3 regions of the Bacillus sp. C1 genome follow, and region 1 is predicted to be linked to each of the others. Evidence: riboswitches for the same ligand, from Rfam matches in the RefSeq annotation. Region 1 holds a riboswitch; each other region holds the start of a gene.
The links. A riboswitch is a leader RNA that binds a small molecule or an ion and turns the genes downstream of it on or off. The one in region 1 is predicted to bind lysine.
Positions count from the first base shown of each region.

Region 2: another riboswitch for lysine. It lies ahead of lysA (diaminopimelate decarboxylase); the one in region 1 lies ahead of ACX5JI_RS19265 (amino acid permease).
Region 3: another riboswitch for lysine. It lies ahead of ACX5JI_RS07095 (amino acid permease); the one in region 1 lies ahead of ACX5JI_RS19265 (amino acid permease).

Region 1 covers NZ_JBTMZT010000008.1:47,364-58,461, reverse strand. Annotated here, with positions in the region: gene ACX5JI_RS19280 (aminoglycoside phosphotransferase family protein) at 1-11, opposite strand, end outside; gene ACX5JI_RS19275 (VOC family protein) at 26-829, opposite strand; gene ACX5JI_RS19270 (sulfite exporter TauE/SafE family protein) at 1,042-1,941, shown strand; lysine riboswitch at 2,417-2,609, shown strand; gene ACX5JI_RS19265 (amino acid permease) at 2,722-4,185, shown strand; gene ACX5JI_RS19260 (GNAT family N-acetyltransferase) at 4,315-4,887, shown strand; gene ACX5JI_RS19255 (GNAT family N-acetyltransferase) at 4,884-5,393, shown strand; gene ACX5JI_RS19250 (iron-sulfur cluster biosynthesis family protein) at 5,490-5,795, shown strand; gene ACX5JI_RS19245 (serine hydrolase domain-containing protein) at 5,918-8,080, opposite strand; gene ACX5JI_RS19240 (response regulator) at 8,362-10,155, shown strand; gene ACX5JI_RS19235 (hypothetical protein) at 10,597-10,752, opposite strand; gene ACX5JI_RS19230 (response regulator aspartate phosphatase) at 10,749-11,098, opposite strand, start outside.
Region 2 covers NZ_JBTMZT010000002.1:829,139-840,236, forward strand. Annotated here, with positions in the region: gene ACX5JI_RS10775 (LTA synthase family protein) at 1-1,612, opposite strand, end outside; gene ACX5JI_RS10780 (DUF3888 domain-containing protein) at 1,819-2,205, shown strand; lysine riboswitch at 2,299-2,481, shown strand; gene lysA (diaminopimelate decarboxylase) at 2,762-4,078, shown strand; SAM riboswitch class I at 4,189-4,298, shown strand; gene ACX5JI_RS10790 (YezD family protein) at 4,371-4,514, shown strand; gene ACX5JI_RS10795 (phosphoadenylyl-sulfate reductase) at 4,599-5,303, shown strand; gene sat (sulfate adenylyltransferase) at 5,349-6,479, shown strand; gene cysC (adenylyl-sulfate kinase) at 6,493-7,095, shown strand; gene ACX5JI_RS10810 (nitrite/sulfite reductase) at 7,098-8,720, shown strand; gene ACX5JI_RS10815 (DUF3906 family protein) at 8,732-8,944, shown strand; gene cobA (uroporphyrinogen-III C-methyltransferase) at 9,185-9,961, shown strand; gene ACX5JI_RS10825 (sirohydrochlorin chelatase) at 9,963-10,715, shown strand; gene ACX5JI_RS10830 (NAD(P)-binding protein) at 10,690-11,098, shown strand, end outside.
Region 3 covers NZ_JBTMZT010000002.1:75,241-86,338, reverse strand. Annotated here, with positions in the region: gene ACX5JI_RS07105 (NADP-dependent glyceraldehyde-3-phosphate dehydrogenase) at 1-400, shown strand, start outside; gene ACX5JI_RS07100 (AAA family ATPase) at 625-1,305, opposite strand; lysine riboswitch at 1,464-1,647, shown strand; gene ACX5JI_RS07095 (amino acid permease) at 1,799-3,214, shown strand; gene ACX5JI_RS07090 (ABC transporter permease) at 3,271-4,470, shown strand; gene ACX5JI_RS07085 (hypothetical protein) at 4,721-4,924, shown strand; gene ACX5JI_RS07080 (NAD(P)H-dependent oxidoreductase) at 5,099-5,653, opposite strand; gene ACX5JI_RS07075 (ester cyclase) at 5,691-6,218, opposite strand; gene ACX5JI_RS07070 (winged helix-turn-helix transcriptional regulator) at 6,436-6,774, shown strand; gene ACX5JI_RS07065 (AraC family transcriptional regulator) at 6,970-7,419, opposite strand; gene ACX5JI_RS07060 (SDR family oxidoreductase) at 7,652-8,365, shown strand; gene ACX5JI_RS07055 (Lrp/AsnC family transcriptional regulator) at 8,467-8,952, opposite strand; gene ACX5JI_RS07050 (DMT family transporter) at 9,156-10,067, shown strand; gene ACX5JI_RS07045 (mechanosensitive ion channel) at 10,112-11,098, opposite strand, start outside.

The DNA of each region.
Region 1 (11,098 bases):
ACATCTTTCATATAGATTCCCCCGGTTAATATATGTACGTACTACCTAACACTTGTTTTTCACTCTTCTGCTTATTCACTCCTTGCAGTTCAATCGCAAAAGGATATTCCCCATACTTCACTAACTGTTCCTGGACAAAACCTTCACCGATTGGTTCGCAAAATTGGATGTTTACATTTTTAAGTAATATCCTTTGACAACGTGCATTCCATTCCTTATGAACTTCGGAATGGCTTACTTGTACTTCAAGAATCTCCTTCCATCTCTCTACAATTTCTCGCACATTTTTCACAGCGTAATATATGTTCTGTATTTCTTTTGTATTGTTACTGTGCGGGGCAATGACGCCTACGTTTTGTAAATCTAACCTTCTATTCTCATCAGATTCTTCCCACTGTATAAAGAAAGGAAATTTCGGATTTTCTCTTTCTTGTTCCACAAATAACATTTTCCATTCTATAAGGTGTCCATCATTTCTCATCCGCTTTCCTTCGAGTGGCCCTTTTACTTGCAATCCTTTTTCCACAAGCTTTACAGCTAGCTCTTCGATATGATCCGTGCGAAGAGCAATTTGAAGGATTCCTTCTCCCTTCTGCAATTTCTCTACAGTTTCTCGAACGAGTGGATTATCCGCTTGTATTGCTTTTTCTTCATGTTGCACTGCTAAAAATTCAATATACGATAAATCAAAATAACATAAGCTATTCCACGTTCCCCAGTTTGTATGCTCGCCACCTTGCACAGTGTGGAATCCAAGTTCCTCCATTTGTTTTTCTGCTTCTTTCGGTGTGCACTTGGCAGCATGAACGATATGATCAAATGCTAACATGATTTTCCCCTCCTCTTATTTTCATCTCTCTATTATATAATTATTCTTTCATTTCATTCAATTTTAAAAATTATTAAAAACCTAGTTGATTTATATGATTAATATGCATTATAATAATAAAAAATTGAAATTAAGCTGATTGGAAAAACCAAAGGCTCTTTTCTCACACGAGAAAAGAGCCTTTTTCATTTATTATTACAGGGGGATTTTATATGCAGAAATTAATTATCTTTGCTATTATTGGTTTTTTTGCTCAACTGATTGATGGAGCACTTGGAATGGCGTACGGCGTAACGTCCACTTCATTATTATTAATGTTTGGCATTGCACCTGCCGTCGCTTCCGCATCTGTTCATTTAGCTGAAGTTGTTACGACTGCAGCGTCTGGCGTATCTCATATTCGTTTTGGGAATGTTGATAAATATACCGTTTCAAGACTGACATTGCCCGGTGCGATCGGTGCATTTGTTGGTGCTTGTTTTTTAAGCAACTTACCTGGAGATGTAATTAAGCCGTACATTTCACTCTTTTTGTTCACTTTAGGTGTCTACATTTTATTGCGATTTATTATTCAAAAACAGATTATTAAATCTAATAAGCGTATGTCTAGTAAGCAACTTATACCACTTGGGTTGTTTGCTGGGTTTGTTGATTCAACTGGCGGAGGCGGCTGGGGACCAATTACAACACCAGTACTACTTGCACGAGGAAATGAAGCACGAAAAGTCATTGGCTCCGTTGATACAAGTGAATTTCCAGTATCTTTAGCTGCAACAATCGGCTTTTTCATTTCATTAGGCTGGGAACAAGTAAGCTGGTTTTGGGTATTTGCGCTTATGCTCGGCGGTATTATTGCAGCCCCAATCGCTGCATGGCTAGTGCGAATTGTGCCTTCGCATTTACTTGGTGTACTCGTTGGTGGACTCATTATTTTTACAAATATCCGTACCCTACTTACATCATTTAAAGTGGATCCAACAATTATTAACCTTTCCTATATTGCGGTAGGCCTTGTCGTTATTATTGCACTTTTCATTTCAGTTCGGAATCATGCCGAATCGGCAAAACAAAATGTTGGATATACCACTGGACAAAAGCAAATTTTGCCATAAAGTGAAATGTTAATCAATGGCGGTTTTCTTCATCCCCCACTGATTATTAGCCCTCACGAATCGGGCTTTTACGGGCATCACTGAATTTTGAGGTAGGAGTCTTACTACCCGCAAATAGCGGGATAAAACAAAAATAGTTGTGAAATAGCCAGGTAAGCAAATGTATCATTTGCTTACCTTTTTTAGTTTGTTTAGCACTCTTTACTTTGCTTATAAATAATGTCGAATTTATTTTTCTGAATTTTCTTTTAATTTTAGAGGAATTTCCATATCTTTTTGCGAAACATTTGTATAACAATTTTTTCTTCATTTTTTTACATAGAAAGTAGGTTCGGGCGGAGTTTTGAAAACGTTTCCTATACAATAACCGATTGGTTTTGATATTTTCCTACAAAAATTCCTTGCAATATTTTCAGAAACTAATTACAATTGCCATATATTAAAAATCATAGCAATGAATAAATCCTCATCAATCCGATGAGGTAGAGGTTGCGGCTTTTATTAGTAGGACGGCTGAGACACAGAGAATGTCAATGATTCCGTTTGAAAGGAAATGCTGCCGAAGTTTGTGTTTCTTCTCTGGAAATATAGACTGGGGCTGTCTTCGAATAGGAACAGAACTGTCACGTTTACAAAATACCGTGTAAATGTGGGGTGCTATCTTAACGGAAGGGTATGATGGGGTGGTTATTTGTGAAACATTCCGCCAAATTCCTTTGGCGGTTTTTTGTACTTTTCTCCCCGTTCCTTCCTAATCTTACAAGAAAAGGAGTGTTGAACATGAATAGCATAGCTGATCAAGCTACCTCTACAAAACAATCTACACAAGGACAAGGTGAATTAAAACGCGGATTAAAATCTCGTCACCTTACGATGATTTCTCTCGGCGGTACAATTGGTACCGGACTCTTTCTTGCTAGCGGTGGTGTCATTCATACAGCAGGGCCTGGCGGAGCTCTCCTCGCATATGCGGCAATCGGAATTATGGTTTACTTTTTAATGACAAGCTTAGCAGAACTTGCAGCTTACATGCCTGTCGCTGGATCTTTTAGCACATATGCAACAAAATTTGTTGATCCGTCACTTGGATTTGCACTCGGCTGGAATTATTGGTATAACTGGGCAATTACGATTGCCGCTGAACTTGCAGCCGTAACATTAATTATGAAGTTTTGGTTCCCAAATAGCCCCTCTTTAATTTGGAGTGGTCTTTGTTTAATCATTATGTTTCTTTTAAATTACTTATCTGTTAAAGGGTTTGGTGAAGCAGAATATTGGTTCGCACTTATTAAAGTAGTTACTGTTATTATCTTTTTAATCGTTGGATTTATGATGATTTTTGGCATTATGGGCGGTGAACCTGTTGGCTTTAAAAACTTCACTGTTGCGGATGCACCATTTAACGGTGGCATCATGGCAATTATCGGTGTATTTATGGCTGCTGGTTTCTCGTTCCAAGGAACTGAATTATTAGGTGTAGCTGCTGGTGAAACTGCCGATCCAGAGCGCAGTATTCCAAAAGCAATTCGATCCATCTTTTGGCGTATTCTATTATTCTACATCTTTGCGATTCTTGTTATCGGTCTATTGATCCCTTATACAACCGAAAGTCTTGCCGCAAGTGACGTAACAGTAAGTCCATTTACGCTTGTCTTTGAAAAAGCAGGTGTTGCATTTGCCGCTTCTGTCATGAACGCCGTTATTCTAACTGCCGTTTTATCTGCTGGTAACTCAGGCATGTACGCCTCAACTCGTATGCTTTGGGATTTAGCAAGACAAGGAAAAGCACCAAAATTTTTAGGTAAGTTAAATAGCCGCGGCGTACCTGTTAATGCATTAATCGCCACTTCCGTAGTTGGCTGCGCCGCTTTCCTAGCTTCCCTATTTGGCGACGGTGCTATATATATTTGGTTATTAAATGCCTCTGGAATGTCTGGGTTTATTGCATGGGTCGGAATTGCAATTAGTCATTATCGCTTCCGAAAAGCTTATATCGCACAAGGGAAAGATTTAAATGATTTACCGTATAAAGCAAAATGGTTCCCATTTGGTCCAATCTTTGCATTTTCACTTTGCGTAATTGTTATTCTTGGACAAAACTATGGTGCATTTATGGGCGAATCTATCGACTGGAACGGTGTACTCGTTTCTTATATTGGTTTACCACTGTTCCTTGCGCTTTGGTTAGGATATAAATTTACAAAGAAAACAAAAGTCATTCCTCTTGATAAATGTGAACTTTAAATGATACGGGTCAGCAAACACAACGATGTTTGCTGACTTTTTTGTTTATAGTTCACATTCAAAGGATATATCCCTTTTATGTCGAATGGTGTACTACATGTAAGAAATTAAATATAAAGAAGGTGCGACATGTTTATAAATGCTCAAATTGAAACAGAAAGACTACATATACGTCCGTATAGGATCCACGATGCATCTGCCCTATACGAATTACAAAAACAGCCTGAAGTAAATGTCTATATTCCAGAACCGATTTATTCTCTTCAAGAAATTGAAGATATTATTTACTGGAGCATCGACATGAATAAAATAAACTCTGTAAATCATATTGCTAAATTTAACCTTGCTATTATAGAAAAGTCTCCTCAAAAATTAATCGGCTATTGCGGATTAGGACCATCGGACTTTGAACCAACTTCAACTGAACTATATTATGCACTCTCTCCTGATACATGGGGAAAAGGTTATGCCACCGAAGCGACATCTGCTCTTTTGCAATATGCGTTCTCAGTAATTGGGCTAGAAAGGATCATCGCTTCTGTCTTCCCAGAAAACAAAAAATCTATTCATGTATTAGACAAGCTTGGATTTCAATTTAAAGAAACTGTGCAAAACTTAGAGGAATCTCTCCAAGAGTATGAAGGTATGCTGTACTTTCAGATTACAAAGGAGTTATTTTTACAAAAGGCGGGATTAAAATGAACATTACCCTTGAAGCTGCTTCTACAGAGCAAATAGAAATATTAAAAAATTTCTATGCTCTATATTTACATGATTTATCCGAATTCTCCCCTACCCTTCATCCAAATGAAAATGGATTTTTTGAATTTGATGCTTTTGAACTTATTTGTAAACGTGAAGAGCTTTCGCCTTACTTCATTGTATATGAAGAAAAATATGTCGGGTTTCTACTATTCGCGAAATCACCATTCACAGCTCCTGAAACAGACTTCTGCATTAACGATTTTTTCCTATTAAAAGCGTACCGCGGAAAAAAGATAGCAGAGCTATCAATTTTAGAACTTTTAAAACAGTACAAAGGAACTTATTATGTCATGCAATTAAAAAACAATACAACAGCGGTGAACTTCTGGAAAAAGTTCTACCAAAAGAATGAGATAAAGTATCAAGAAGTTGAGAAAATAAGTGATGACGAGTTATGTTTAGCACAAACATTTACAGTTCCATCCTTACTTTTCAAATCGTGATCCCTCTCTGCTTATCATTCATTGAATCCCTTTACTTCCCTATTCCCCATGTTTTTGCAATAATAGAATAGAAATATAGACAAAGGTTGGGATTCTATGAACATTCGCGTAACTGATGATGCAAAAGCAGTACTACATACACTCAACGCTACTAACAAAAACATCATACGTATTAGAGGCACGATGACGAATTCTTGTAGTATATTTGTTGATGTTGATTTAATTTTTGATGAATATAACGCAAATGAAGTTGTTTATGAAGATACACAGCTTATCATTCAAATGGATGATTTTACAAAAGACTATATCGGCGATACATTAAAACTTGATTATAAAACGACAGGTTTTAGTATTACGACTCCTAGTGAAACGCTTGTATATGGTTTATCGATTAAAAAGTGAAAAGTTCCCCCATGTTTCTTAATCGAAGTATGGGGGAACTTTTCACTAGATTTCGGGCAATAAATAATGCTTATGGTACCACCGCATGCCCTTGTATAAAGGGGCATGTGTCAACTTGAAACTTAACGGCCAAACTCCTTATTGAAAATTTCATTCCGCCCCTCGATGACTTCCGGACCTACTGCATTGATGGCAGTTACAAAAATATGCTCACCTCCTAAAGGTCCACCGACTCTCGTTTCAAATCCAAAAGTACCGCCGGCATGCCCCCAATATGATTGTCCGTCCGGTGTTTTCTCTTCATAAATCCCTAGTCCGACTTTGCCAATCGGTGAATCTACTGCTGTGAGCATCTGATCCATCATCTCTTGATTTAAAAGCTTTCCTCCCAACAGTGCACTGAAGAAAGTGGTCAAATCTTTAACTGTTGAAACCATATTTCCGGCTGCGTTTGCCCATGATTGATTCATTTCTGTTAAATCGTACAAATGACCTGATCTGTCCATATTATATCCTGTAGCGTGCTCACCAGGAATGTGAGGACTCGCTTCCATTACAAATGTCTCTTTTAACTCAAGCGGCTCAATGAAACGTTTCCTAATTTGCTCCGCATACGTATCCCCTGTTACTTTTTGAATAATTTGACCAGCTAAAACCGTATTCGTGTTCGAATAGTTCCACCCCCCTCCTGGTGTAAATACAGGCGGTTTTGCCAGTGCTAATCCGATAAGTTCATCTGTAGTATAGTAATGAAATGGATTTTGAGGCAAAGTAATATCTCGCATATCTTCATCTGTATAGGATGCAATTCCACTTGTATGGTTCAATAACTGACGAATTGTAATGTTATTACCGTCATACCCGTTCCTCTGCACGACTCCCGGCAACCATTTTTCAACCGAATCATCAAGATTCAATTGTTTCTCCTCAGCCAACTGCAATATAACAGAAGCAGTGAACGTTTTTGTTATGCTTCCGATACGAAATGAAAAGTTCGGCTCCACCGGGCGCGGTACTTCGTAACTCGCTGTCCCTGTAGCGTAGGACCAGCGCTTTCCGTCCTTTAATCCACCTGCTATGACACTTGGAACTTTTTTATTCGTTACCACCTGATCCATTACGTACTTGACTTCTTCTCGATGTTTATTTTTCTTTTCCTTGTCTGTGGGTTCCTTTTTTGATTTTGCTACAAATTCTGAAGCTAAAATATTATTGATATGTTTTTCAGCTCCTAATACATTGATATTGATCGAGATAACATGTTGACCATCTTCCGTTCCTCCTGCAAAGTTAGTAAATCCCGGAATCCCCCCGCCATGCCCCCATACTTTGGTACCGTCCGGTAATTTTGTTGCGTGTATGCCAAGCCCATACTTTCCTAACGGGGAATCAACTGTACTAGTCATCATTTCCTTTTGCATCTCCGGTGTTAGCAGCTTTCCACCTAATAAGGCGCGGAAAAACGTCGTCAAGTCTTCTCCTGTCGAAATCATTTCCCCCCCAGCGTTAGCAAATGAAGGATTCAGTGCAGTAATGTCTACTAATTTATCTCCCATATTCAAGTAGCCACGAGCATTTTTTTTCGGAATATCCATCGAACTTCCAGGAAGGAATGTTTCTTTAAGCCCGAGTGGCTCAATAATTCGTTTCTTAATTTGTTCAGCATAGGTTTCCCCAGTAATCTTCTGGATAATAAGCCCAACAAGAACCATATTTGTATTCGAGTATGCCCACCCCGTTACCGGCTCTAACTTCAAAGCACGAGCGATTAATTGTTCAGGTGTATAATTTTCACTTGGATTTTTAAGTAATTTCTCCTTAAGCTCTGAAGTCAAGAAGTCTGGAATTCCGCTTGTATGATTTAATAATTGCCGAATTGTAATTTTGTTTCCATCATAGCCTTTCCCCTTTATGAGCCCCGGCAACCATTTCTCTACCGTATCATCGAGATTGAGCTTCTTCTCTCCAGTAAGTTGTAATGCAACTGTAGCAACAAATGTCTTCGTTGTACTCCCAATCCTAAAAGTAGAATCAGCGTCCACTTTATGATTTCTTTCGATGTTTGCTTCACCAGAAGCATATGCCCAGCTTGCCTCTCCTTTTTTTACGGTAACAATAACACCTGGAATATTTTCAGTATTAGCAGCTTTATCCACAGCCTGTTGCGTTGATGTCTTTTTATACACCGCGTGAACATTTCCATAAGTAGGTAATGCTAGTGTCCCAGCCAGTATCGTCGCCGTTAAGGTAAGTGCAGTTCCTTTTTTAATGATGAATGATTTCATAATGCATCGCTCCTATTATTTTGAATTTTTCTGTTGCTTCACACCCTCACCTTAACTTCGAAACCGTTAAATGACATAGTGACGAAACGACTACATTTTTCATGACAGATCTGTCACATAAACCGTGTGATAAATTGTCAACTATCTCATATGACATGTTTTACAGCCAATCTCTAACCTTTCTCCCTCTTTCTATTGACGAATTGGCAGTTATGTTACATGATGAATCTGAATAATTAGAAAACTAACTTTAAAAACATACAAGTAGGTGTGCATAATCTATGTTCTCAGTAATAAAAAAATGGTTTTGGTATGATTGGATATTTGTATCCATACGAACAGTTTGGCTGTTCGTTATTATAAGTGCTAATTTTATAAATCCAGCATTAATCAATACGTCACTTTGGATTGTACTTTCCCTTGCTATCGTCGTTTACTGTGTTCCATTGATTGTCCTCTATAAAAAAGAAGACTGGTATCTTGCAGTCGATGTCACAGCATCGGGCTTATTTTATCTTTATTTAGCCTATGTAGCGCCAGGATTACTTTGGTCTTTCGTTTTACTCGTGATGATTATCGGCTTAGCAAACATTCAAAAAAATTATGTGTGGACAGGTGTCCTCTGTGGAATCGTATTCCCAGCATTGAACAGTTGGATTGCTGATTATCTTCCGTATGAGTTTATCGTTAGTTGCAGCATTGGTTTTGTCATTGGAATGGCATTTAATGTATTAATTCAGTACCATAAGCAAGCTCAGATTATACAAGCGCAAAAGCTGTTACTGGAGCAACATATTAAACGGATTGAGGAGCTTACGCTCATAGAAGAGCGCAGCCGGCTGTCACATGATCTGCATGACACAATTGGTCATACCCTTACCTCTCTCATCGTCGGTATCGAATCAATGCGATCGTCAGTGCCAGATTCACAGTTTGAGAGAATTGATTCACTTGTCGGCATCGCCCAGCACAGTCTAGATGATATCCGAAAGCACCTTCATCAGCTCTCTCATAATTCATTACATCATTCGTTAAGCGAATCACTGAGACAATTAACTGAAGAGTTTATGAGGTCGACAGGTACAACGGTTACATTCCGTATGATTGGCAATGAGACTCTCATAACGCCAAAAATAAACTTTTGCTTATATCGCTGCCTTCAAGAGTCCCTAACAAACGCGGTTCGCCATGGCAAAGCGAGCGCGATATCCGTTCAACTTTATTTCGATAGACAACAACTCCGGTTACAAATTGAAGATAACGGCATCGGAATGGAAGAAATCCAATTTGGATTTGGGCTCAATGGGATGAAGGAACGGCTTGAACTATATCACGGCACATTGTCTGTTCACTCTGGTACTGAGCAAGGAACATTCGTTATATGTAATATTCCGTTACAGACAGAGCTTGTACATGACACGATCCGCCTGTTGATTGTTGATGATCAAGCACTTATTACCGACAGTTTGGAGCAAGTTTTAGAGCAGCATACTGATTTTACCGTTGTTGGTAAAGCGAAGAATGGGCTCGAAGCATTAGAGCATTGTGAACATTCACATCCTGATATCGTGCTAATGGATATTCGTATGCCAGGAATGGGCGGGCTTGAAGCTTTACTTGAGATGAAACAGCGATGGCCTGGTATGAAGATTGTGCTCATGACAACATTTGAGGATTCCTTACAGGCAGCAACTGCATTAGAGCACGGAGCAGAAGGCTACATGCTGAAGTCAATCCATCCACGAGAGATGAAAGAAGCCTTGAAACTTATTTATAACGGAGGAACCTGGATTGATCAATCGGTCGCTACGCGAGTTTTCGAAGAAATGAAACGTCAACGCGAGCAACTGGAGAAAATCAGCTCAAGTAAGGAAAACTATCCGTACGGACTTACGAAACGCGAGATGGAAATTTTGGAGCATCTGTCGAACGGGCTTCGCTACAAGTCAATTGCCGCTAAGTTGTTTTTATCGGAGGGAACGATACGTAATTACTGCTCGAACCTTTACTCGAAGCTCGGCGTCAACAACCGCGAAGAAGCAATCAAAAGGGCGCGAACAGAGAATATCTTGTAGACGCTGTAGGACCTTCTGGTAGTACTCACGATTTAGATCATCTCGATATATTTACGCTTGGCGAAGAAAAATGGAGACAATTCACGCAGTATTAAGATGGAAAATAAAAGTAAAATATTATTCACTCCCATACGAGTTATTAAAATCCCCTTCAATAGAGTAGGTGATATCTTCCAAAGGATTTTTAATCAACTCTTCTAATATCGTACTTGTGACGTATAAAAGGATTATTTTGTTCAGTTTTGATTATCGTAGATATTAGCTATCACAATTAACATCATTGAAAAACTTAAAGAAGAATCTTGTACATTTTACATTCCCCCCTTTAGAAAAGGGGGAAATTGATTGGTTTAATCTTTTGAATATGAATACTTAAATCCGGATTCAACGCCAAATAAAAAAAGAACTCTTTTAAAAGAATTCTTTTTATACTTATTTTGTTTACCAAGCATCTCCATGCATATATTGTACGATATTCTCTGTTGAAGATTTAGCAACCTTTTGAGCGTCTTGTGCTTCATATGACGAATTGTTTAATCCCCCCAGTAAAATTACTGTGAATGCAAAGCTAATTGTTCCAAATAGTATTTTTTTCATTTCAAAGCCCCTTTCTCAAACTCTTCTTCTCTTTTTTTATGAGCTAGATAAAAGTATTTACTAGCTTTTACAGGATTACCACTCTCATAAAACTGAATCGCTAATATATCTGAATATTCTTCGACATACTTCCATAAACCTTCTTTCTCAAAAAAACTAAAACTTTCTACAATAATTTTTTCTAATTCTTCGGCTGTTACTTTTTGATTTATAGCTTGTAAGATTATAAAGTGATGTTCATATTCTGCTTGATCTAATTCCTTACAAACCTTCATACCTTTTTGAATCAAATCCGATGCCATTTTTGTTTCACCTAATTTAACATATGCTCTAGCTTCTAGAAAAA
Region 2 (11,098 bases), on a different contig from region 1:
ACTGGTTCGTTTTGATCCCAAGTAAATGGAGTAGTGTTGGTTTTATATCAACTTGTCCAGATACTTTGGAAATCATTTTGCCCTCTTGACCAGGAATGTGAATAATAAGTGGTACACGTTGTAACTGCATCGAATCAAAAGGTGTGATGGATTCTTTCCCGAGAAATTGAGCCAGAGCAGCATTATGGTTTTCAGAAATACCGTAATGATCGCCATAAATAATAATAATTGAATTATTATATAGCCCATCTTCTTTTAATCGATTAATAAATACTTTAAGAGCTTCATCTGTATAGCGAACTGTTGGGAAATAACGATTTAGTACACCACTTTCAGAAGTATATTCATTAATATATCGATCTTCTGGATTTAACAGAAATGGGAAGTGATTGGTTAATGTAATAAATTTTGTATAAAACGGTTGTGGTAAAGATTTAAGTTTAGAGATCGATTGTTCAAAGAACTCCTTATCTTTTAGTCCCCAACCGACAGACATTTGTTCTGTTCCTGTATAATCATTTAGGTTAAAATAACGATCGTATCCGAGTGCTGGATACATTACATCTCGATTCCAAAAGGTTTTATCATTGGAATGGAAGACAGCAGAATAATATCCATATTTCTTTAATTGTTCAGGGGTTGCGGTGTATTCATTGTTTGCATGTGTAAAGAATACAGAGCCGCGGTCTAATGGATATAATGAATTTTCTACAATAAATTCAGCATCGGATGTTTTTCCTTGTCCAGTTTGATGATAAAAGTTGTCGAAGTAATAACTATCTTTTATAAATTGATTTAAAAATGGAGTAATTTCTTCTCCATTTATTTTTTTGTTGATAACAAAATTTTGAGTTGATTCCATTGAAATTAAAATGACATTTTTACCTTTTGCGATCCCGAATAAATTTTTATCAACTTGTGTATCTTTTGAATTTACATAATTTTTAATTTCAGAAAAACCGTCGCCACTTGCAAATACACGCTCTGTAGACGATTTAGACTGAAGGGTAATGTCAAATAGGTGATATGTGTATAGGCCTAGATTTTTCACAACCGTTTGACGATCGAAAGAGTGTGAAAATAACTGCGGTTTATGAATGACAGAAATGATCATTTGCAATGCTAGTAAGGCTGTTACACTACTAAAAAAGCTTCGCTTTTCAGAGCGAGATAGCGGCGTGTTATCACAAAAGCTTGGGAACTTACGTGAAATAAATATGAGAATAATGGCATCCGCAAATAGAAGTAATGTCTTGTACGTAAATAGTTCTTTAATACTTGTTCCTAAATCAGCCATGTTATTTGTTTGGAATAGCACAGGGAATGTAACAAAGTCATTATAAAAACCATAAAACATCGCATTTCCAAATAAAATAAATGACAGCAAAAAGCTTATGCCAATAATAATTCGATTTCGATATTTAGATGCTAATAAAGCTAGACCAAAAAATAAAAGCAACGAAGCAATGGGGTTCAACAAAAGTATCATTTCTTCAAAGAAGCTATCAATTTTAATATCGAAGGCTAGCTTGTACACAATATATGTTTTAATCCATAATAAAACGACTGCAACAAGTGCAAATCGTAATTTTGGAAACAAATGTTGTAGCATAATATACTCCTCTCTTACTATACGTGACAGTCATATATAAGAGTGTTCTTCTTATATATGAACTGTCTTTTATTTTTATAATTATTATACTATGTGTACCATTATACGAAAATAAAGTAGAATTGTGGATGGTTTTCATAAGGATTGGTTAGAAAAAGAGGAGTTGGGTGACAATAACCGTATCGCATTTTGATACGGAGGTTATGATGAAAAGGTTATTTTGTTTCATGTGTAGCGGTTTTTTATTATTTTCAAACTATACAGTTTTCGCGGAGCGGTATGATGTACCTTTATTGGAGGATGCCCTTTATTCTGTGTTGTTTCCACAAATAAATGTAGCGATTCAAAAGCATTATGGGAAACAAAAACCGTATGAATGTCCGAAGATTGTTAGTTTGAAAAAAATGTATAGTGGTACATACTTATTTCAAGCTGTAATTGAGGTAACAAAATATGAAGCTATAGGTGGGAAAGTCCTTCCCCCATTTGAAAAAATAAAAATTACGTTTGATAATGATGAAGGAGAATGGACTGTAAAGAAAATAGAGATAAAGCATTTACCAAAGGATACGAAATTAAATTGTAAAAAATAATGTGAAAAATTGTTTGACAAAGAATTTATTCGTTTGGTATTGTTAATACCAATATAAGCTGTTTGAAAATTAAATAGTTTTACCTCATCTACTCTCAAAGGTAGAGGCCGCGATAGGAAAGAGTAAACTATGGGAGATTTAGTGGAATCTGTGATCATAGATTGAAAGGGACTATTGCCGAAATATAAGATTGACCACGTCATTCATATATTGGGACTACATTGAATAAATGTAGTACTGTCATAAGATTTTATTTTATGGAGAGCTATTTGGAGATGTTGATGCGGTTTCTTATTTGAGAAGATAACAACTCGTTTATTTTTTCATGATACATGATTCCTAATAAGAAACGCGTGTGAACATTGTTCCGCGCGTTTTTTGTTTACCCTGCGTGAATGGAAAATAAGATTCCGTCCCTTCAAATGTAAGAAGTTAGGTGATTCATGCCGATAAGGCCTAATTGCTGAAGGTTAGTAATCAAGGGGAACTAAGGGCGCGCTGCAATGAATAGAAGATTGGGGTTATGAGTTTTAGGAGAAATAAGGGAGGAATTCAAATGTATTTACACGGCACAAGCCGAATCAATGAGCAAGGACACTTAGAAATTGGGGGATGCGACACAACGCAGTTAGCTAAGCAATATGGGACACCACTTTATGTATACGATGAGGCTTCTATTCGGGAAAAATGCCGCGCGTTTCATCGTGCTTTTCGTGAAAGTGGGTTCTCTTACCAAGTAGCTTATGCAAGTAAAGCGTTCTTGTGCATGGAGATGTGCCGCGTAGCTCGTGAGGAAAAGATGTCATTAGATGTTGTTTCTGGAGGAGAACTATTTACTGCTTTGCAAGCAGGATTTCCTGCCTCACGTATTCATTTTCATGGTAATAATAAAACAAAAGAAGAGATGGTAATGGCGCTTCAGGCGAATATTGGCTGCTTTGTTGTAGATAATTTCTTTGAAATGGAAATATTACATGACTTAGCAGAGCAATATGGAAGAATTGTAAATATATTAATTCGGGTTACACCTGGGGTAGAAGCTCATACACATGAATATATAACAACAGGGCAAGATGATTCGAAATTTGGTTTTGGAATTTCTACAGGTCAAGCAAGACAGGCGATTCAAATCGCGCTAGAGAAATCAAATTATAATGTGTTAGGTATTCATTCGCATATTGGATCACAAATCTTTGAAACAGCAGGGTTTGTTCGAGCGATTGAAGTATTGCATAAATTTTTAGAAGAGATACGAGAACAGACCGGTTATGTTGTAACGGTGTTAAACGTCGGTGGTGGTTTTGGTATTCGCTATACAGAAGCTGATACACCACTTACACTTGAGACATATGTGCACGCTGTAACAGATGCAGTGAGAGAACAATTTACAAGAAATCATTATCCTCTCCCTGAAATATGGATTGAACCAGGGCGTAGTATCGTTGGGGATACAGGCACAACAATTTATACAGTAGGAGCTGTAAAAGAGATTCCTGGCATTCGTAAATATGTGTCTGTTGATGGAGGAATGACAGATAATTTAAGACCAGCTCTATATGGAGCGCGTTATGAGGCGACGTTAGCGAACCGAGGGAAAGCGGCGGCTGAAGAAGTTGTTTCAATTGCTGGAAAGTGTTGTGAGAGTGGAGATATGCTTATTTGGGATATAGAGTTACCGCAAGTTGCTTCAGGGGATCTGTTAGCAATTTCTTGTACAGGAGCATATGGATATTCTATGGCGAATAATTATAACCGTATTCGTAGACCAGCTGTAGTATTTGCAAAAGATGGAACATCGCAAGTCGTTGTTGAGCGTGAAACATATGACAATATAATTGGGAACGATCGCATACGTATAAAAGAGCTTGTATAGTCAATAAAGAGGAGTTGCTTGAGATAGGTAGCTCCTTTAAAAGAAAAAACAAAATATATCGGAAAACTAGGATTGAAAAAAATCAGAATTATGATAAAATACAAATACAAAGCTTATCAAGAGAAGCGGAGGGAACTGGCCCTACGAAGCTCAGCAACCTGCTTAATAGGAAGCAAGGTGCTAAGTCCAGCAAAATGGTGTCCATTTTGAAAGATAAGGTAAAATATATTACCGAACAGTCTTTTCGAAATGGAAAAGATTTTTTTTTATGAATAAAAAAGGGGGGCTGTTCGTGGGAGTACGTGGACATTTTGACGAAGTAGCGGAGAAGATTCAAACGATGCTTGCTGATATGAAATATGGTTCGATTACAATTGTTGTGCAAGATGGAAAAGTGATCCAGCTTGAGAAAAGTGAAAAGGTACGCTTAAAGTAAAAAGCGCTGACTAGAAAAACTAGAGGCGGTTTTAATCTATTCATTAGGTTAAAACCGTCTTTTTGCGTTACAGGGGGAAAAAACATGTTGACGTATGAAACGTGGCAAGATGATGTCGTTTCTTTTTCGGAAGAAGATGAAACAAAAGGAGCGTTGCAAGTATTAGAGTGGGCCTATAAACATTATGAGGATGAAATTGTATATGCGTGTAGCTTTGGTGTAGAGGGGATGGTTTTACTGCATCTTATAAACCAAGTAAATCCATCTGCGAAAGTTGTATTTTTAGATACAAACGTTCATTTCCAAGAAACATATGAATTAATTAAACGGGTGCGCGAAAAATTTCCTGATCTTCAAATCATCGAAAAACAACCTTCGCTCACATTGGAAGAACAAGTAAAAGAGCATGGGGATAAGTTATGGGAGCATAATCCAAACCTTTGCTGTAAATTAAGGAAGATTTTACCACTTGAAGAATCTTTAGTGGGTGGGAAATCTTGGATTTCGGGGTTAAGAAGGGAACAATCTGAAACTCGTAAGCATACAAAGTTTATAAATCAAGATCATCGTTTCCGATCTGTTAAAATTTGTCCGCTCATTCATTGGACATGGAAAGAAGTGTGGCGTTACGTATTTAAGCATCATTTACCTTATAACCCTCTGCACGATGTTGGGTATCCAAGTATAGGCTGTGAAAAGTGTACGTTTCCTGTAGGCGAAGGGGGGGACTCAAGGGATGGGCGATGGGCTGGCAAGACAAAAACGGAATGTGGTCTTCATTATCAATAAAGACTGAATGAATTTTAAATGCATGGAAAGAGGGGGATCAGGAAGATGAGCAAAGCACTAGTAAATCGTGTTGATGAAACATATGAAATAAAGAGAATTACAAAAGAAATTGAATTAGACAAAATCGCTTTAAGTGATTTAGAGCTCCTTGCAGTAGGGGGATATAGCCCGCTTACTGGTTTTTTAAAGAAAGAGGACTATCAATCCGTAGTAGAAACAATGCGTTTAGTAAGCGGTGATGTATGGAGTATACCTATTACACTACCAATCACAGAAGAAAAGGCGCAGCAATTTCAAATAGGTGAAGAGGTCAGGCTTGTGAAAGAAGGGGTTACCTATGGTGTGATTCAAATTGAAGATATCTTCACACCAGATAAAGGGAAGGAAGCGTTGCTTGTTTATAAAACGACTGATGCCGCTCATCCAGGTGTAAAAAAAATATATGACAGGCCCAATGTTTATGTGGGAGGAACGATTACACTTGTGAAGCGTTTTAAAAATGATAAGTTTGCTTCTTATCATTTAGATCCAAGTGAAACTCGTGCTGAATTTGCAAAACGTGACTGGAAAACAGTGGTGGGTTTTCAAACGAGAAATCCTGTTCATCGTGCACATGAATATATTCAAAAATCTGCGCTGGAAATTGTAGACGGCTTGTTTTTGAATCCGCTTGTTGGTGAAACGAAGTCAGATGATATTCCAGCTGATGTGCGGATGGAAAGTTACGAAGTGCTTTTGAAAAATTATTATCCGAGTGACCGTGTCTTTTTAAGTGTTTTTCCAGCAGCAATGCGTTATGCAGGACCACGTGAAGCGATATTTCACGCGCTAGTTAGAAAAAACTTTGGATGTACACACTTCATTGTTGGACGGGATCATGCTGGAGTAGGTAATTATTATGGTACGTACGAAGCGCAAGAAATTTTTAAGTATTTTACAGTAGAGGAGTTAGGAATTACACCGCTCTTTTTTGAACATAGTTTTTACTGTACAAAATGTGAAGCGATGGCTTCTACGAAAACGTGTCCGCATGGTAAGGAAGACCACGTTATTTTATCAGGTACAAAAGTACGAGAAATGCTACGAAATGGAGAAATTCCGCCAAGTACATTTAGTCGTAAAGAAGTAATAGAAGTATTAATTCGTGGTTTGCAAAAAGAAGTTGTTACGAAATAAGGGGAGAAAGAGGATGAATAGAAATATTACTTGGCACACAGCATCTATTTCAAAAGAAGAAAGACGAAAGAAAAACGGCCATCACAGTTTTGTGCTCTGGTTTACAGGATTATCTGCTTCTGGAAAATCAACAGTAGCTAATGCGGTCGCTAGAAAATTGTTTGAAAAAAATATTGGGAATTACGTGCTCGATGGCGATAATATTCGTCACGGTTTAAATAAAGATTTAGGATTCTCTGAAAGTGATCGGACAGAAAATATTCGTCGTATTGGTGAAGTGGCGAAGTTATTTGTAGACCAGGGAGGTATTGTACTAACAGCATTTATTTCTCCGTTTCGAGTGGATCGTCAACAAGTAAGAGATATTCTTGACAAAGATGAATTTATTGAAGTGTTTGTCAAGTGCCCAATAGAAGAATGTGAGAAGCGTGATCCGAAAGGACTCTATAAAAAAGCAAGACAAGGCGATATTAAACAATTTACCGGTATTGATTCGCCATATGAAGAGCCTGTAGGGGCAGAAGTAGTTGTAGAAACACATTTGTATTCAATTGAACAATGTGCAGCGCAAATTATCAGTTACTTACAAGAACGTAGCTTTATACAGGGGGAGTAAAAATGAGTTGTGAAAAAGTGTGGGCAAACAATGAAAAGTTAAATGCTACAGAAAAAAAGAAATTAGAAAAAGATGGATTAGAGATTTTTAAAGATATTCCGTATTATGCTGAAAATGGGTTTGCTTCTATTCCGAAAGAAGAGTGGGATTCCTTTAAATGGGCAGGTTTATATTTACAGCGTCCAAAAGAAGCAGGGTATTTCATGATGCGTGTAAATATTCCTTCTGGTATTTTAACGAATGAACAAGTTGAAGTATTAGCTTCTATTGCAGAAGATTATGGTCGTGATGTTCTTGATATTACTACAAGACAGGCGATTCAATTTCATTGGCTTGAAATTGGTCAAATACCAGACATTTTTAACCGCTTAGAAAAAGTGGGATTATCAACAGCTGGAGCCTGTGGTGATATTACAAGAAACATTATTGGGAACCCTCTCGCTGGTATTGATGGTGATGAATTATTTGATACAGCACCAATTGTAAAAGAGGTATATGAGTTCTTCCAACATAATGAAGAATTTTCGAATTTGCCTCGAAAGTTTAAAATGTCAATTAGTACTAATGTATATAATGCAGCAAATGCTGAAATTAACTGCGCTGCCTTTACTCCGGCTACAAAAGAAATTGATGGGAAAACAGTGGAAGGCTTTCATTTACGAGTGGGCGGGGGATTATCTGCTCGTCCGTATTTAGCTCAGGAGTTAGATTTATTCGTTCTTCCTGAACAAGTGAAGTCGGTAGCAATTGCAATTGCTACAGTTTTCCGTGACTTCGGATATCGTGAAAAGCGGCATTTAGCACGTTTGAAATTTTTAGTCGCTGATTGGGGTCCCGAAAAATTCAAAGAAAAACTATTAGCATATACAGAGCCTTTACACGATAAAGGAAAAGATGCTTTAAAAGGATGGAATGCAGGTTATTTTTACGGTGTTCATAAGCAAAAACAAGGTGATTTATCATATGTGGGCTTTAATGTACCTGTTGGACGTTTACATTCTGAGGAGTTATTTGAAATTGCTAGAATTGCGAAGCAGTATGGAAATGGTGAAATTCGTACATGTAACTCGCAAAACTTTATTATTCCGAATGTTCCGAAAGGTAACGTTGAGGCACTTTTACAAGAACCATTGTTTGAATCGATTTCAGCAAAACCAAAATCATTCATAGGATATGCAGTTTCTTGTACGGGAATTGAGTATTGTAATTTGGCATTGGTAGAAACGAAAGCAAGGTTACGAAACATTGCTGACTATTTAGATACGCAACTTGTACTTGATGTGCCAGTCCGTATTCATATGACGGGATGCCCGAACTCATGTGGCCAAAGACAGATTGCTGATATCGGATTACAAGGAGTGAAATTGAAAACAAAAGAAAAAGGGATTGTTGAAGCGTTTGAAATTTATGTAGGCGGTACGTTATTAGATGGTGGTGTTTATAATCAAAAATTAAAAGGAAAGATTGATGGAGAAGATCTTCCGAATGTTCTTGTATCATTTTTAACATACTTTAAAGAACAGAAACTACCAGCTGAAACTTTTTATGAGTTTGCAGAACGCGTTGGAGTAGAAGATCTACAATCAGTGTTAAATACAATTTTAGAAGAAGTGATTGCATCTTAGGAGGGAGCAATATGGATTTGTATCGTTTTGAAGCAGTGTTGGCAAATGGTGTTGTTCCTGTAGTGGTTGTTGCCGAAAGTGAAGAACAGGCATTTAGACTTGTAGAAGTAGAATTAGAGAAGTATTTTTTACCACTACCAGAAGTGAAGGAAATCTCTCTGCATGAAAAAAAGAAGATTCGAAAAGGTGCAGCATTTGTTATTCATGAGCAAGAAACATTGTAATACGAAAGATAGATAAATATAGGATTAAAAATAGATAGAAAATCCTTCTTTTAGGCGAAGGGAGGAGCTATAAATAGAATAGCCTTATGTTAAGTGGAAATAGAGGAAGGAAATGAGTGGACGTCCTCTTTTGTTTTCATCACCGCGGATTACATGCTAACAAATCAAAATGAATATATGGTAACTTCCATTCGTAATCGGGATGGAAGTTTCACTTTATAGTAGAAATGAGGAGAGATGATGGGGAAAGTATATATCGTTGGAGCAGGACCGGGGGATCCGGATTTAATTTCTGTAAAAGGGGTCAAGTGCATTGAGCGAGCAGATGTCATTTTATATGATCGGCTTGTTAATAAAGAATTACTTTCTTATGCTTCAGCAGATGCAGATCTCATATATTGCGGGAAGTTACCGAACTATCACACAATGAAACAAGAGACGATTCATGCTTTTCTTGTTAAATATGCGAAAAAGGGGAAAATTGTAACACGTTTAAAAGGTGGGGATCCGTTTGTGTTTGGAAGAGGTGGGGAGGAAGCGGAAGTGTTAGCGAAGCATGGTATTCCATTTGAAATTGTACCTGGTATTACAGCAGGTATTGCTGCTTCAGCGTATGCAGGTATTCCTGTTACACATCGGGATGTAAGCGCAAGTTTTGCTGTTGTGACAGGGCATCGAAAAGATGAAGCTGAAGAAGAAGTAAGATGGGAAAACTTAGCGAAAGGTGTCGACACGCTTGCTGTATATATGGGGGTAAGTAATCTTCCTTATATATGTGAACAACTTTTGAAACATGGAAAAGAGGAAGACACGCCCGTTGCTATTGTGGAGTGGGGAACTACATCATCTCAGCGAACGATTACAGGTACGTTAGGAACAATTGTAACGCGTGCTGAAAATGAGAGGATTCAAAACCCGAGTATGATTGTGATTGGTGAAGTTGTTCGTTTTCGTGAAAAAATTCATTGGTTTGAAAAGCAAGCTGAAATTACGTATCCAGTAAGCGGAGTGTTATAAAATGAAAGCTGTATTATATATATGCCATGGGAGTAGGCTCCAAGAGGCAAAAGAGGAAGCGATAGCATTTATTTCTTCTTGTATGAATCGTGTATCAGCTCCTATTCAAGAGGTATGCTTTTTAGAGTTGGCGAGACCTTTTATTTCAGAAGGTTTTGCTGCTTGTGTAAGAAGAGGAGCGACAGAAATTGTTGTTGTTCCTGTTTTTCTATTAGCAGCAGGGCATGTGAAAGAAGATATTCCAAATGAATTAAAAAAAATAAAACATAAATATCCTCACATTGCACTTACTTACGGAAATCCATTTGGGGTTTCAGAATCCCTTGTATCAGCTGCTTATGAGGGGAGTGGTATGAAAGCTTTTGAAAGTGAAGTAACTGTATTGCTTGTTGCAAGGGGAAGTAGTGATCCTAGAACGCTGCAAGATATCAGGCGCATCGCTTCTTTATTTGAACAAAAAGAGAAAGTTAGAAAGGTAGAAGTCTGTTATTTAGCTGCGGCGGAGCCTAGATTCGAAGGGAAGCTAGACGAAGTTATCAAAAAAGTGCCTGGGAATATTGTTGTTCTTCCTTATCTATTATTTACAGGTTTATTAATGAAGCACATTGAAAGTGAAGTGCACAGATACCGTTCTTCAAATATATATGTAAGTCCTTATTTAGGGAAAAATCGTGTATTTCAAGAAAGGCTAATCCAAAAAACAGAAGAAATATTAAGGGGAGATGAGTGTGTATCCACTTACATTGCGAATTGAAAAGAAACGCGTTGTTGTCATTGGTGGTGGCAGAGTAGCTGCGTTTAAAATAGTTCCTTTACTACAAGAAGGGGCAGATATAGTCGTGGTCAGCCGTGAATTAGATAAAAGTCTAGTAGGGCTTGTAGAGGCTAAGAAGATCCGTTGGTTTCAGAAACAATATGAAAAAAGCGACATTGAAGGAGCGTTTCTAGTGGTAGCTGCTACAAGTGATCCAAAATTAAATGAATCTATTGTAAAGGATGCACCATCTAATCAGCTCGTTAATGTAATTACTAATCCAGAAAGTGGAAATGTTCATTTTCCAGCGACTATACATCGAGGAAAGCTCAACGTTGCGGTTTCTACTGGAGGTGCTAGCCCAAAACTTGCGAAAAAAATTC
Region 3 (11,098 bases), on a different contig from region 1:
AAAAGGTGCAACAATCGTAATTGGTAACAAACGCGAGCGCAACTTAATCTATCCAACATTAATTGACAATGTAACGGAAGAAATGAAAGTTGCTTGGGAAGAGCCATTCGGTCCAATTCTCCCAATCATCCGTGTTTCTTCTGATGAAGAAGCAATTGAAATTGCAAACAAATCAGATTTCGGTTTACAAGCAAGTGTCTTCACAAAAGACATTAACAAAGCATTTGCAATTGCAAACAAAATCGATACTGGTTCTGTTCAAATTAATGGACGCACAGAGCGTGGCCCTGACCACTTCCCATTCATCGGTGTGAAAGGTTCTGGTATGGGAGCACAAGGTATTCGTAAGAGCCTTGAATCTATGACACGTGAAAAAGTAACTGTATTAAACTTAATGTAATATGTTAGAAGCTGATCTCAGATTGTAGATCAGCTTCTTTTTATATAAACCATTCTTTTTAGGTGGGAAGAGAGCGTCCGGCCGTGGATAGGAGCGGTCAGTGCCTTTTTTGACCCCATGCCAAGTAAAAACAAAAGAAGAAAGCGAGTGGAGATTTCCTTTTATTTTCATTGCCACGACGTAAATGCTTGAAAATAAAATAGGTACATGTATGTGTTAAAAAATCAAGTTGAATATATATTCTTTCCTTCACTTACCTCATATGTTTTAGGGCTACTATTTATTACCCAATCCGTTACATGCCCCAATAAAGGTACATCATAACGACGTTGTTTCTCATCATTCAAGTTAGACAAAATCTCAAAAATACTTTCTACATTTTCTTTAATACTAACCGCATCTATAAAATGAACAACCTCAGGCGCAACAACATTCATATGTTGAAAATACTGTTTTTGCGGTTCTATAAGACTTAGATGTTTTTCAAAGTTACTTCGTCTTCGGGTAGTATCATTTTCTTTCCTTTTTCTTAATTCGGTTGCGCTTGTAGAAAGATGAATGTACCTATCCGGAAATCCTATATGTTTTTGTTTCATTTGATTTACATAAAACTCTTTCAAAAACGGTAAAGTTTGTGGAAACTCCCCCTCATAAATCCAGTTATACCAAATGGGCTGAAAAATATCTCCATCAAATAGAACGATATCATACAATTTTCGTTTTTCTTGTGCGATTTGCCACCTTTCAACTTGCCTTTCGAGATACCAATTTTCCGGTTCAGGATTAGGGCGCTGAAATAAGAAATTTACTTCTGGAATCACATAAGCATTGTATAATTCTGCAATCTTTAGGCACGTTGTCGTTTTACCAATGCCACTTGCGCCTTCCAAACAAATGAAAGTCATATTGTACCTCCGTTCCTTCATACTGTTTCATTATTCTACCTCATTAATTTCACAAAGTATTCCCTATAATCTGATTATTACTATATCCATTGACGTATAAAAATTCATTTGTTACCCTTGATGATGTGAATTGAATATATAAATCCTCATTCGTATCTCGGTGAGGTAGAGGTTGCAGTCATTAAGAGTATCATTTCAGGAGATGTAGTGGCATCGATGAATGAATGAGAAAGGAATGGTTGCCGAAGTGAGAAGTGTCCCACTGTGCATTCTTGCTGGGTCTGCTATTTAATAAGTGCAGAACTGTCACAAACAACTTGTTTGTGGAGAGCTATCGAGAGGTATGTCGTGGGTTTCCTATAAGATAGAAAGCACGTTACGACAATGACACGTGCTTTTTTTGTTTTGTATGAGACTTACCTTTCTTCCCTTTCCGGAAGACATACATATCTCCTCGCTTGACTTGGTTATACTAACTTTGGAGGTATTTTTTATGCAACAAAAAAAATGGGGCTTTTGGGTACTAACAGCTTTTGTTGTCGGTAACATGGTTGGCGCTGGTATTTTTATGGTGCCAAGTACGTTAGCACAAACAGCAAGCCCGCTCGGTGTTACATTAGCTTGGTTAACAACAGGGTTTGGTGTTTTAATGCTAGCTCTTGTTTTCGGTAATTTAGCAATTCGTCGTCCTGATTTAACGACAGGACCACAAAGTCATGCATATGCTTTATTTTCATCACCAAAAACGAAAAAAATGGCCGGATTTAGCATGGTATGGGGCTACTGGGTTGCAAACTGGGCAAGTAACGTTGCCATTATTACATCGTTTGCAGGTTATTTATCACTCTTTTTCCCAATTATGAAAGATACACGTGTCCTATTTGCAATCGGCTCTTTCGATGTAGAAGTTGGAAAACTGATTACATTCTCGATTTGTTCTTTCTTACTATGGGGAACACATATCATCTTAACAAACGGTGTAAACGGAGCTGGGAAATTAAACTTCTTAGCAACAACAACGAAAGTAACTGGATTCCTTCTATTTATTATTGTTACTTTATTCGCATTTCAAGCTTCAAAACTTGGCCAATGGTACACGCCAATCATTGATAAAGAAGGCGCTTCACACGGACTACTGTCACAAGTGAATCTAGCTGCCCTTACAACATTATGGGCCTTTATCGGGATTGAGTCAGCTGTCCTTTTATCAAACCGTGCTAAATCTCCAAAAACGGTAAAACACGCAACTGTAGCTGGATTATTGGTAACTATTTCTATTTATTTAGGAATTACAATTTTAACAATGGGTGTTCTTCACATTGATACATTGCAAGCTTCTGAACGTCCATTAGCGGATGCACTAAATGCTGCAATGGGTCACGGCGGCGGGAAATTAATGGCCTTACTTGCGCTTACTTCCCTTTTTGGTTCTATTTTAGGCTGGATTTTATTAAGCTCAGAAGTACCGTATCAAGCAGCAAAAGAAGGATTCTTTCCTTCCTTCTTTGCAAAAACAAACAAAAAAGGAAGTCCGATTTATTCACTAAGACTGACGAATATTATGTCGCAAGTCTTCTTGTTCTCAACACTATCAGGGACAATTGCTGAAGCCTATACATTCGTTATTACAGTCTCAACTTTAGCTTACTTAATCCCTTATCTCGTCTCACCAATCTTCCAGTTAAAACTAGTCGCAACTGGTGAAACATATAAAAACGAAATGGGTTCACGAATTATAGATGGTATTATCGCAGTCATAGCGCTTTGTTATGCACTATGGGTGATTAAAACTGGGGCTTCAGATATTAAAACATTCCTGCTTGGAATTGGTTTATTCGCAATCGGTTTTGCGTTCTACCCATTAATGAACCTTGATAAAAAACGAAATAAAAACGAGCAAGTTGCATAAGCAATTTGCTCGTTTTTATTTTTAAACCTGTATAATAGAAGCGAGAGGTGAAAAATATGTCAATTGAAACATTATGGAGCACTCGTTTTCAAAAACATTTTCAAAACGTCATCATGTATTTTACGCGTATGATTAGCGGTTTACTATACAGCTTCATCTTTATCTCATGTGTAGGCGCATATTATTATGCGGAGTTGCTTAAAACATCTCCTTCTAAAGAAATCTCGTTATTACTCATTATAACTGTGCTTACAATCATAATAACGAGATGCCCAATCCGTACGTTTATCCAAAAGCCTGACGCCGTCTATTTACTGGCGCTTGAAGAAAAATTAACATCTTATTTCAAACAATCTCTTCTATATAATTATGTCATGCAGCTATTTCCATTGCTATTTACTTTTCTAATCATTGTTCCATTAGCAATGCAATCATTACAAATAACGATACCTTTTTTATGTACTATATTTTTTATTTTAATGCTTATTAAAGCCTGGAATATATACATACACTGGATATGGCGCGATCAATATAATGGACAAATTTGGTTTATCATTCGCATCACTTGCAATGCATGTATTTTGTACATGCTCTTTCAATCTGTATCAGTTATATTACTAGGTGCCGGTTTCTTACTTCCAGTCTTTCTACTTATTTATACAATGAAACAACCAACAAAACGAATCGGCTGGGAATATATCATTGAACAAGAAGAAAAAATGGACATGCGCTTTTACCAATTTGCAAACTTTTTCACCGATGTCCCACAGCTCAAAAAACAAGTAAAACAAAGAAGATGGTTAACAAGTTGGTTAGAACAGATATTACATAAAAAACAATCTACTTTTTTATATTTGAACACTTTATCATTTTTACGTGCAAATGATTATTTTGGCATATATATGAGATTGACCATCATCGGTTCTTTCATTTTATATTTCGTACCAAACATATATGCAAAAGGCGCTATCACTTGTTGTCTCTTATATATGACCTCTATGCAACTTCGTACGTTATGGAAATATTTTTCGGGAAATACTATTGTAGCATTATATCCTATCTCGCACGCTACACGGATGAATCAATTTCTTACTCTTATATTTTCACTAACAATCGTTCAGTTAACCATATTTGTAGTCATCTTACTTATGAGTGTACAGTCGCTTTTTCATGCTGTTTTTATCGCCTTAATCAGTATGCTTTTTATTAAATTTATCATTGTACCAAAAACAAAAAAACGAATTTCTTCTTTTTAAAATGAAATTCCCTATTACATGTACAAAACAGGAGCTAGAGGGCTCCTGTTTTTTGTTAGCTAGTCGATATATTTGAAAGATCATTGATAAAATTTTATTCACCACTTTATCCAATACACTCCCGCTAATTTCTAATCACTTTTTTAGGCATTTCTCATATAGTGAAAATGACTAAAATTTTCTTGATCGTATGAATCATCCATCAGTTACAAAATGTTTGACCACATATATAAAAGATGGGAGCCTGACTATGAACAACACTCAAACTTCAACGCCCCCAAACCACTCTGAGGAAAATAAAAGAGAAATTAGCTTACAAACGTTACGGGTCATTGGACTCATTGTATTAATTAGCGGTTATATCCTTGTCGCTCTGTCTGAAGTAGGTGAGCTGAAAGATCTTTTAACAAATCCAAGTGCTGGAAATAACCTATTTCAAAAAGACGTTTTGTAAAAAAAGAGGACCTATCCACCTTCTTTAAAAAACGTAACCATTTATTCCTTTGGCTGGACAGACTTTTTGAAGTTATGGACTCAACTAAAGAACTATGAAAACTGACGTAAAAGGTCAACCTTATTTTCTGTACATACTAAGGTTGGCCTTTTAAGAGTTATTTATTTTCAAAATTTAAGAAAGCTTCACTACTTCTTTTACATGCATATCAAGTTCTGCTAAGAACGTATCAATCTTAGGATTTTTAACGACGTCATAGCATGCAAAACTTTTCAAAGGACTCATGCCAATAAATTTCTGTACTCGGTGCAAATGACTGATTGTATCTTCTAAGCTCTCACCTTCAAAAAATTGTGCGTGATTCTGAAATGCTTCTTTTGGTGCATTCCACGTTGTAGAAAACATATATTGTTTCTCCGTCAATAATCCTCCTGCCCCGTATTGCTCTCCTCCTTTAAAAAAGAGACCGTATTCATACACTTCATCCATATACGTTTTAAATAACCCCGGAATACTAAACCAATAGATTGGTGTTTGATAAATAATAACATCTGCCCATAAAAACTTTTGTTGTTCTTCCTTAACATTGTATCCGTCTTGAATAATTGTAGTTTTCACATGATTCTTTTCACTAAGTAAATTGACCATGCGATCAACTAACGTTGCATTTAATTTCCCTCCTTCTGCACTATATTTTTGATGACCATTTATGATTAGTATGTTTTTCATCTTATTCGGCCCCTTTATTTTTATTGAATACAATCATTTAATTTTCAGCTACTACTCCAAGCTGCTGCATAAGAGTAAGGTTGTCTTCTAAATGCCAGTCTTCCGTAATTTTCCCATCCTTAATACGCAAAATATCAATTGCGAAAAAGTTAATTGGTTTCCCATTATGCGTTCCTGTAAAGGATAGACGAGCTGTAACCTTATCACCAACTACTAGTAGATCTTCAATCTTACAGCGAATATCTGGAACAGCTTTACGAACGTTTTTTGCCGCAAACGCTAAACCTTCAGGACCTTGTGGGCGCCCTTTCGGTAACGTATTATCAACGAATCTCTCCGTAACTGTTTGTGGAATAAGCTTCTCATTACCAGTATCCCAAAATGTATAGAAACGCTGAGCAGCATGCACCATTGATGTAGCTTCCTTTTGACTTAAGGATGGAGCGATTGTCATTGTTTTCGGTTCTAAAGACCCTTTCAATAATTGAATCTCACTTTTTGAAGCAGACGTTTTTTGATTACTACATGCAGTAATTACAATACCGATTGCCACGAGACAAATGATAAGAAAACAAAACGAACGCCAAGACTTGCTAGATTGACTTGTTCTTTTCAAAATAGTCACCTCCTTCATAAAAAAGTTTTGTAATCCTTGATGCTATTGTATATGCAGTAAATTCCCTTTTGGAAGTAGTGATATTTTTTTCATATAGTTACCTTTTAGATATCTTTGTGATAATATAAAGCAAATTAATAAAAAAATTTTTATGGAGGCTATTTTCATGGATACGATTGATCCAATTATATTGACGAAAGGTTCACCCGGTATACCTTGTCCGATTGCTAAGACACTCGACGTAATTGGAACAAAATGGACATTTTTAATTATTCGTGATCTTCTTATTGAAGGAACATTACGATTTAGCGACTTACTAAAATCAATGGATGGAATTAGTCCAAAGACACTCTCCCTACGCCTTAAAGAATTAGAAAGTCAAGGTATTGTAACAAGAAAAGTATACCCTGAAGTTCCTCCCCGGGTAGAATACACATTAACGGATAAAGGCAAACAATTAGAAGGTATTTTCATTGAATTAAAGCGTTTCGGCTTAACTTTATAGAGTACCAATGTAGCGTAATCGCAAATAGTGAGATAAAAAACAAACAGGAAATCTAACAAAAAGCCCCACCTTAAGTACAAAACTATAGGTGAGGCTTTTCAAAATACGACTAACATTTTAAATACATAATATTATATTTTTAAGATTCAAAAGAGAAATACCTTCCAGATAACATACTAATGGTCCTTACCCTCTTTATTTTATCGGTACGCAAATTTCACAATAATCACGATCAACCTTTTCCTTAACATACCTTTCAAACATCGGTCTACTATCAATTTGATAGCCACAGTTTAGTAGTTCAGAAAAAATATCAGTCCATGCTTTTTGAATGTCTTCTGCTACATGTTTAACCATGTAAATAGCGTATTTCCCCCCGGATAATTCACCTTCACTAACTACCTCATCAATTTGATAATCTGTTGAAATTACAATGCCAGCATCATAACGACAGTTCTCAGGATTAGTTGTTTCTGGGTTGTCATGTGAAATTCCAAGTATGATTGACGTTTCTACAAACAGGTCATTCTCCTTAGCCCAGTTTTTTAATTTTTTCATCGTCAAGACATTATTTGGACCATATGGCCCCACCTGCCTAACATAAGCAACTCGATACTTTGGTAACTGTTCAACCTTGATATTCATATACTCATTCTCCTTTATATCAATATTTACTACATATCCAAAGTTATCATGATTTAAAATGATATTCATCTGAATTTTTAAAAAATATAAAAATGTACACTTAGCAGCCCTACACTACAAAAACTTTCAAAAATGTAACTTTATGAAATAAATATCACTACTTCCCATACTAAATTTTTGGGATTACAATGATGGCAATCAAAATAAATGATACAAATAGGGGGCATATAACATGCTAGAAGGAAAAAAAGTAGCGATTATTGGCGGAAGTTCTGGTATTGGTTTCGAAACAGCACGATTAGCATTAATGCAGGGGGCACATGTTATAATCGCTAGTCGATCAGAAGAAAAATTACAAGAAGCAAAAAAGGTACTAGTGGGAAATGTAACAACTTACTCACTTGATATAACAAACGAACAACAAGTTCAATCATTCTTTGAAGAAATAAATATAATTGACCATTTAGTTATTACAGCAGCTGAAACTTCCGGAGGGGATTTCCTTCATACAGAAGTAAGTAAAGCACGTCAATTATTTGAAAATAAATTTTGGGGACAATTCTATGCTGCTAAATATGGCGCGCCTAAAATTACGAAAGACGGATCCATCACCTTATTTTCAGGCGTAGTTGCCTATAAAACAATGACTGGTTCAGCTACACTCGGCGCAGTAAACGCAGCTGTCTCTAACCTTGGAGAAACATTAGCATTAGAACTTGCTCCTATTCGAGTAAATATTGTCTCCCCGGGCATTATTGATACACCGTCACGCAGCAAAATGCCCTGCGAAGCACGGGACAAATTTTATAAAGAAATAGCAAATAAACTCCCTGTCAAACGAGTTGGTCAAGCAAAAGATGTTGCAGACGGCGTGTTATATTTAATTCAAAATAAATTTGTCACTGGAACAACGCTTCACATTGAAGGTGGGCATATATTAATTTAATGAAAGAGGAGATTTTCCTCCTCCTTTTATTTTCACTTGGCATGGAGCTACGCTTCTACGCACGGATTGACCCTCTCTCCCACCTAAAAAAATATTTTTTATTACTCTTCCGAATCCCGTATCGGTAACACGGTAGAATACTTAATTTCACGGAGCGCTAAACTCGTTTGAATCCGCGTAATCCCTAGCTTATTTAACTTTCTAATAAAATGCTCCAGTTCCTTTCGATCACGGTTCGCAACTTTTAATAAATAATCGTACTCACCTGTTAAACAATGACACTCTAACACTTCAGGCATAGATTCAAGTTCTCGTTCCAATACTTCAAGTTTTTCAGATTGATGAATATTCGTACTCATGAAAATAAAACACAATAAATCAAATCCAAGTTTTTCTTGATTTAAAATTGCGACTTGTTTATCAATAAACCCTTCACTTTCTAATCTTTTTACCCTAGCATGCGTAGCAGGTGGTGATAAATTGACCATGCGCGCAAGTTCCGCATTGCTTACTTGCGACTTCTTTTGTAAAATATCTAAAATTTGTACGTCCAAATCATCTAACACTTTAATAACAGATGACTCCATAAAAATCCCCCTTTTCTTTACCGACGATTCTTCGAAAAAATGCATCATAACCGTAGTGAAATTAAATAAAATTCCGCAATTACAATCTTAAACAAAACATTCTATTGAATTTTCATCATTATACAAAAGAATATATTAGATAACAAAGAAAAATGCTAAAATTATTTACAATTCATTCTTACTTTTACAAAGGAGTTTAAACTATGCCTTATTTCTATGTCTTTTTACTACTACTAACAAGCTTACTATGGGGCGGAAACTTTGTCGTCGGAAAATCACTTGTGGATCATGCTTCCCCGATGACCCTTACAAGTTTAAGATGGCTGATTGCGATTGTTTGTCTCTTACCGATTGTTTGGTTCAAAGAAAAGAAACTTCTCCCGCCGCGCGCCGCAATTCTACCCTTACTACTCATGGGAATCACCGGCGTTGCTCTCTTTAACATTTTTCAATTTTTAGCATTAGAACAAACTTCAGCAACAAATGTTGGACTTATCTCTACATTAAATGCGATCTCTATTGCATTATTTTCATCTGTATTCTTAAAAGAAAAAATAAACATACTGCAAATTCTTTCGATGGTTCTTTCTTTTTTCGGTGTTATTCTCGTTCTTTCAAAAGGAAATATCGCACTTTTATTTTCGTTACATTTTAATAGCGGAGATTTATGGATGATTGCAGCCGTTTGTATTTGGGGGATTTATTCGGTTTGTAGTAAATGGGCGACAAAAACGACAACACCAATGATAGCAACTTTGTATTCAGGAGTTTTTGGCGTTCTCCTATTGCTTCCATTTAACATACCAACCTTTACTGTTTCACATATAGATGCTTCATTTATCACTTCACTACTATATACAGGCTTAATTTCAACTGTAGTCTGTATGGTATTTTGGAATATTGGCGTTCAAAAATTAGGAGCAACGACGTCGGGAATCTTTCTAAATTTCAATCCTATTTTCACTGCCATTTTAGCATTCCTGTTCCTCGGTGAAGAATTAACATGGATTCAAATTGTTGGTACTGTAATTGTTGTAACTGGCTGTTATTTATTCTCTCACTTTAAAACAGCTATCCATCAGCCAAATGCGACCTTTGCACGTAGCCATTCTTAATGAAACAAAATTAGTGGGGGAACCTTATCCCCCACTAATTGACATCAAATATTAGGATTGTTTAAGTCCTTATTTTCAGGTAAAGAAGTATTTTTCTCCTCTTGAACTTCTTCGATGCACTGCTCCATCTTATGAAGATAAGTAGCTGCAAATTCTTTCCCGCCAAGACCGAAGGCTAATCCAAAAGCTAAAGCCAGTCCACCTAAAATTAAAATGAAAGCAGCGTTTACAATTGAAGCAGCAACGCCAAGCTGATCTAAAGCCATAAAAAACGCTAACGCGATAATTGTATATTTTGTAATGGACGCGATAGGATTGTATCCTTGTTTTGGTAAGGTATTTGCTAACATTTTTTGAACAAAATTACCTAAATAAAAACCAACACTTAAAATAGCGAAGGCGACAACCAATTGCGGTAAGAACGAAATGACCCCTGCTACAAGCGTCACTAAGAAGTTGAGTTTCACAAGTTGCAGTGCCTCAGCCGCAAACAGCAGTACAACAAAGATTTGAAAAATATAACCGATAATTCGAGAATACGTCACATTCCCTAGTTGTCTCATTCCAAGTTGATTCATGAATGAATCAACTCCTAGACGCTGACAAAGATTTGTAATGAACGTATTCAGTCGTTTACTAATAAAAATTCCCACTAGTAATAACAAAATTGCGATTACAATATTCGGAAGCATCGCTAATATGTTATTCAGCATAACAATAGCCGGTTGTGAGATTCCGCTAATATTCAGTTGATCAAGCGCTGATACAACCGTTGGAATCAAAATGAATATAAATGCGATTGTTCCAATAATAGAGGAGACACTCGTTCCTTTAAATACATCAGTTAGTCCTAGTTTTTGTATACATGTATCCGTACCAATACTTTGAAGGAAGTTTGAAATAATATTTCTAACAATTTTTGCAATCATCCAGCCGACGAATACAATTAGCGCTGCGGCAATGATTCTAGGAACAAACGCAAGTAAACTTTGCGTCATTGTTTCAAACGGCTGAGAAATTCCCGTTAATCT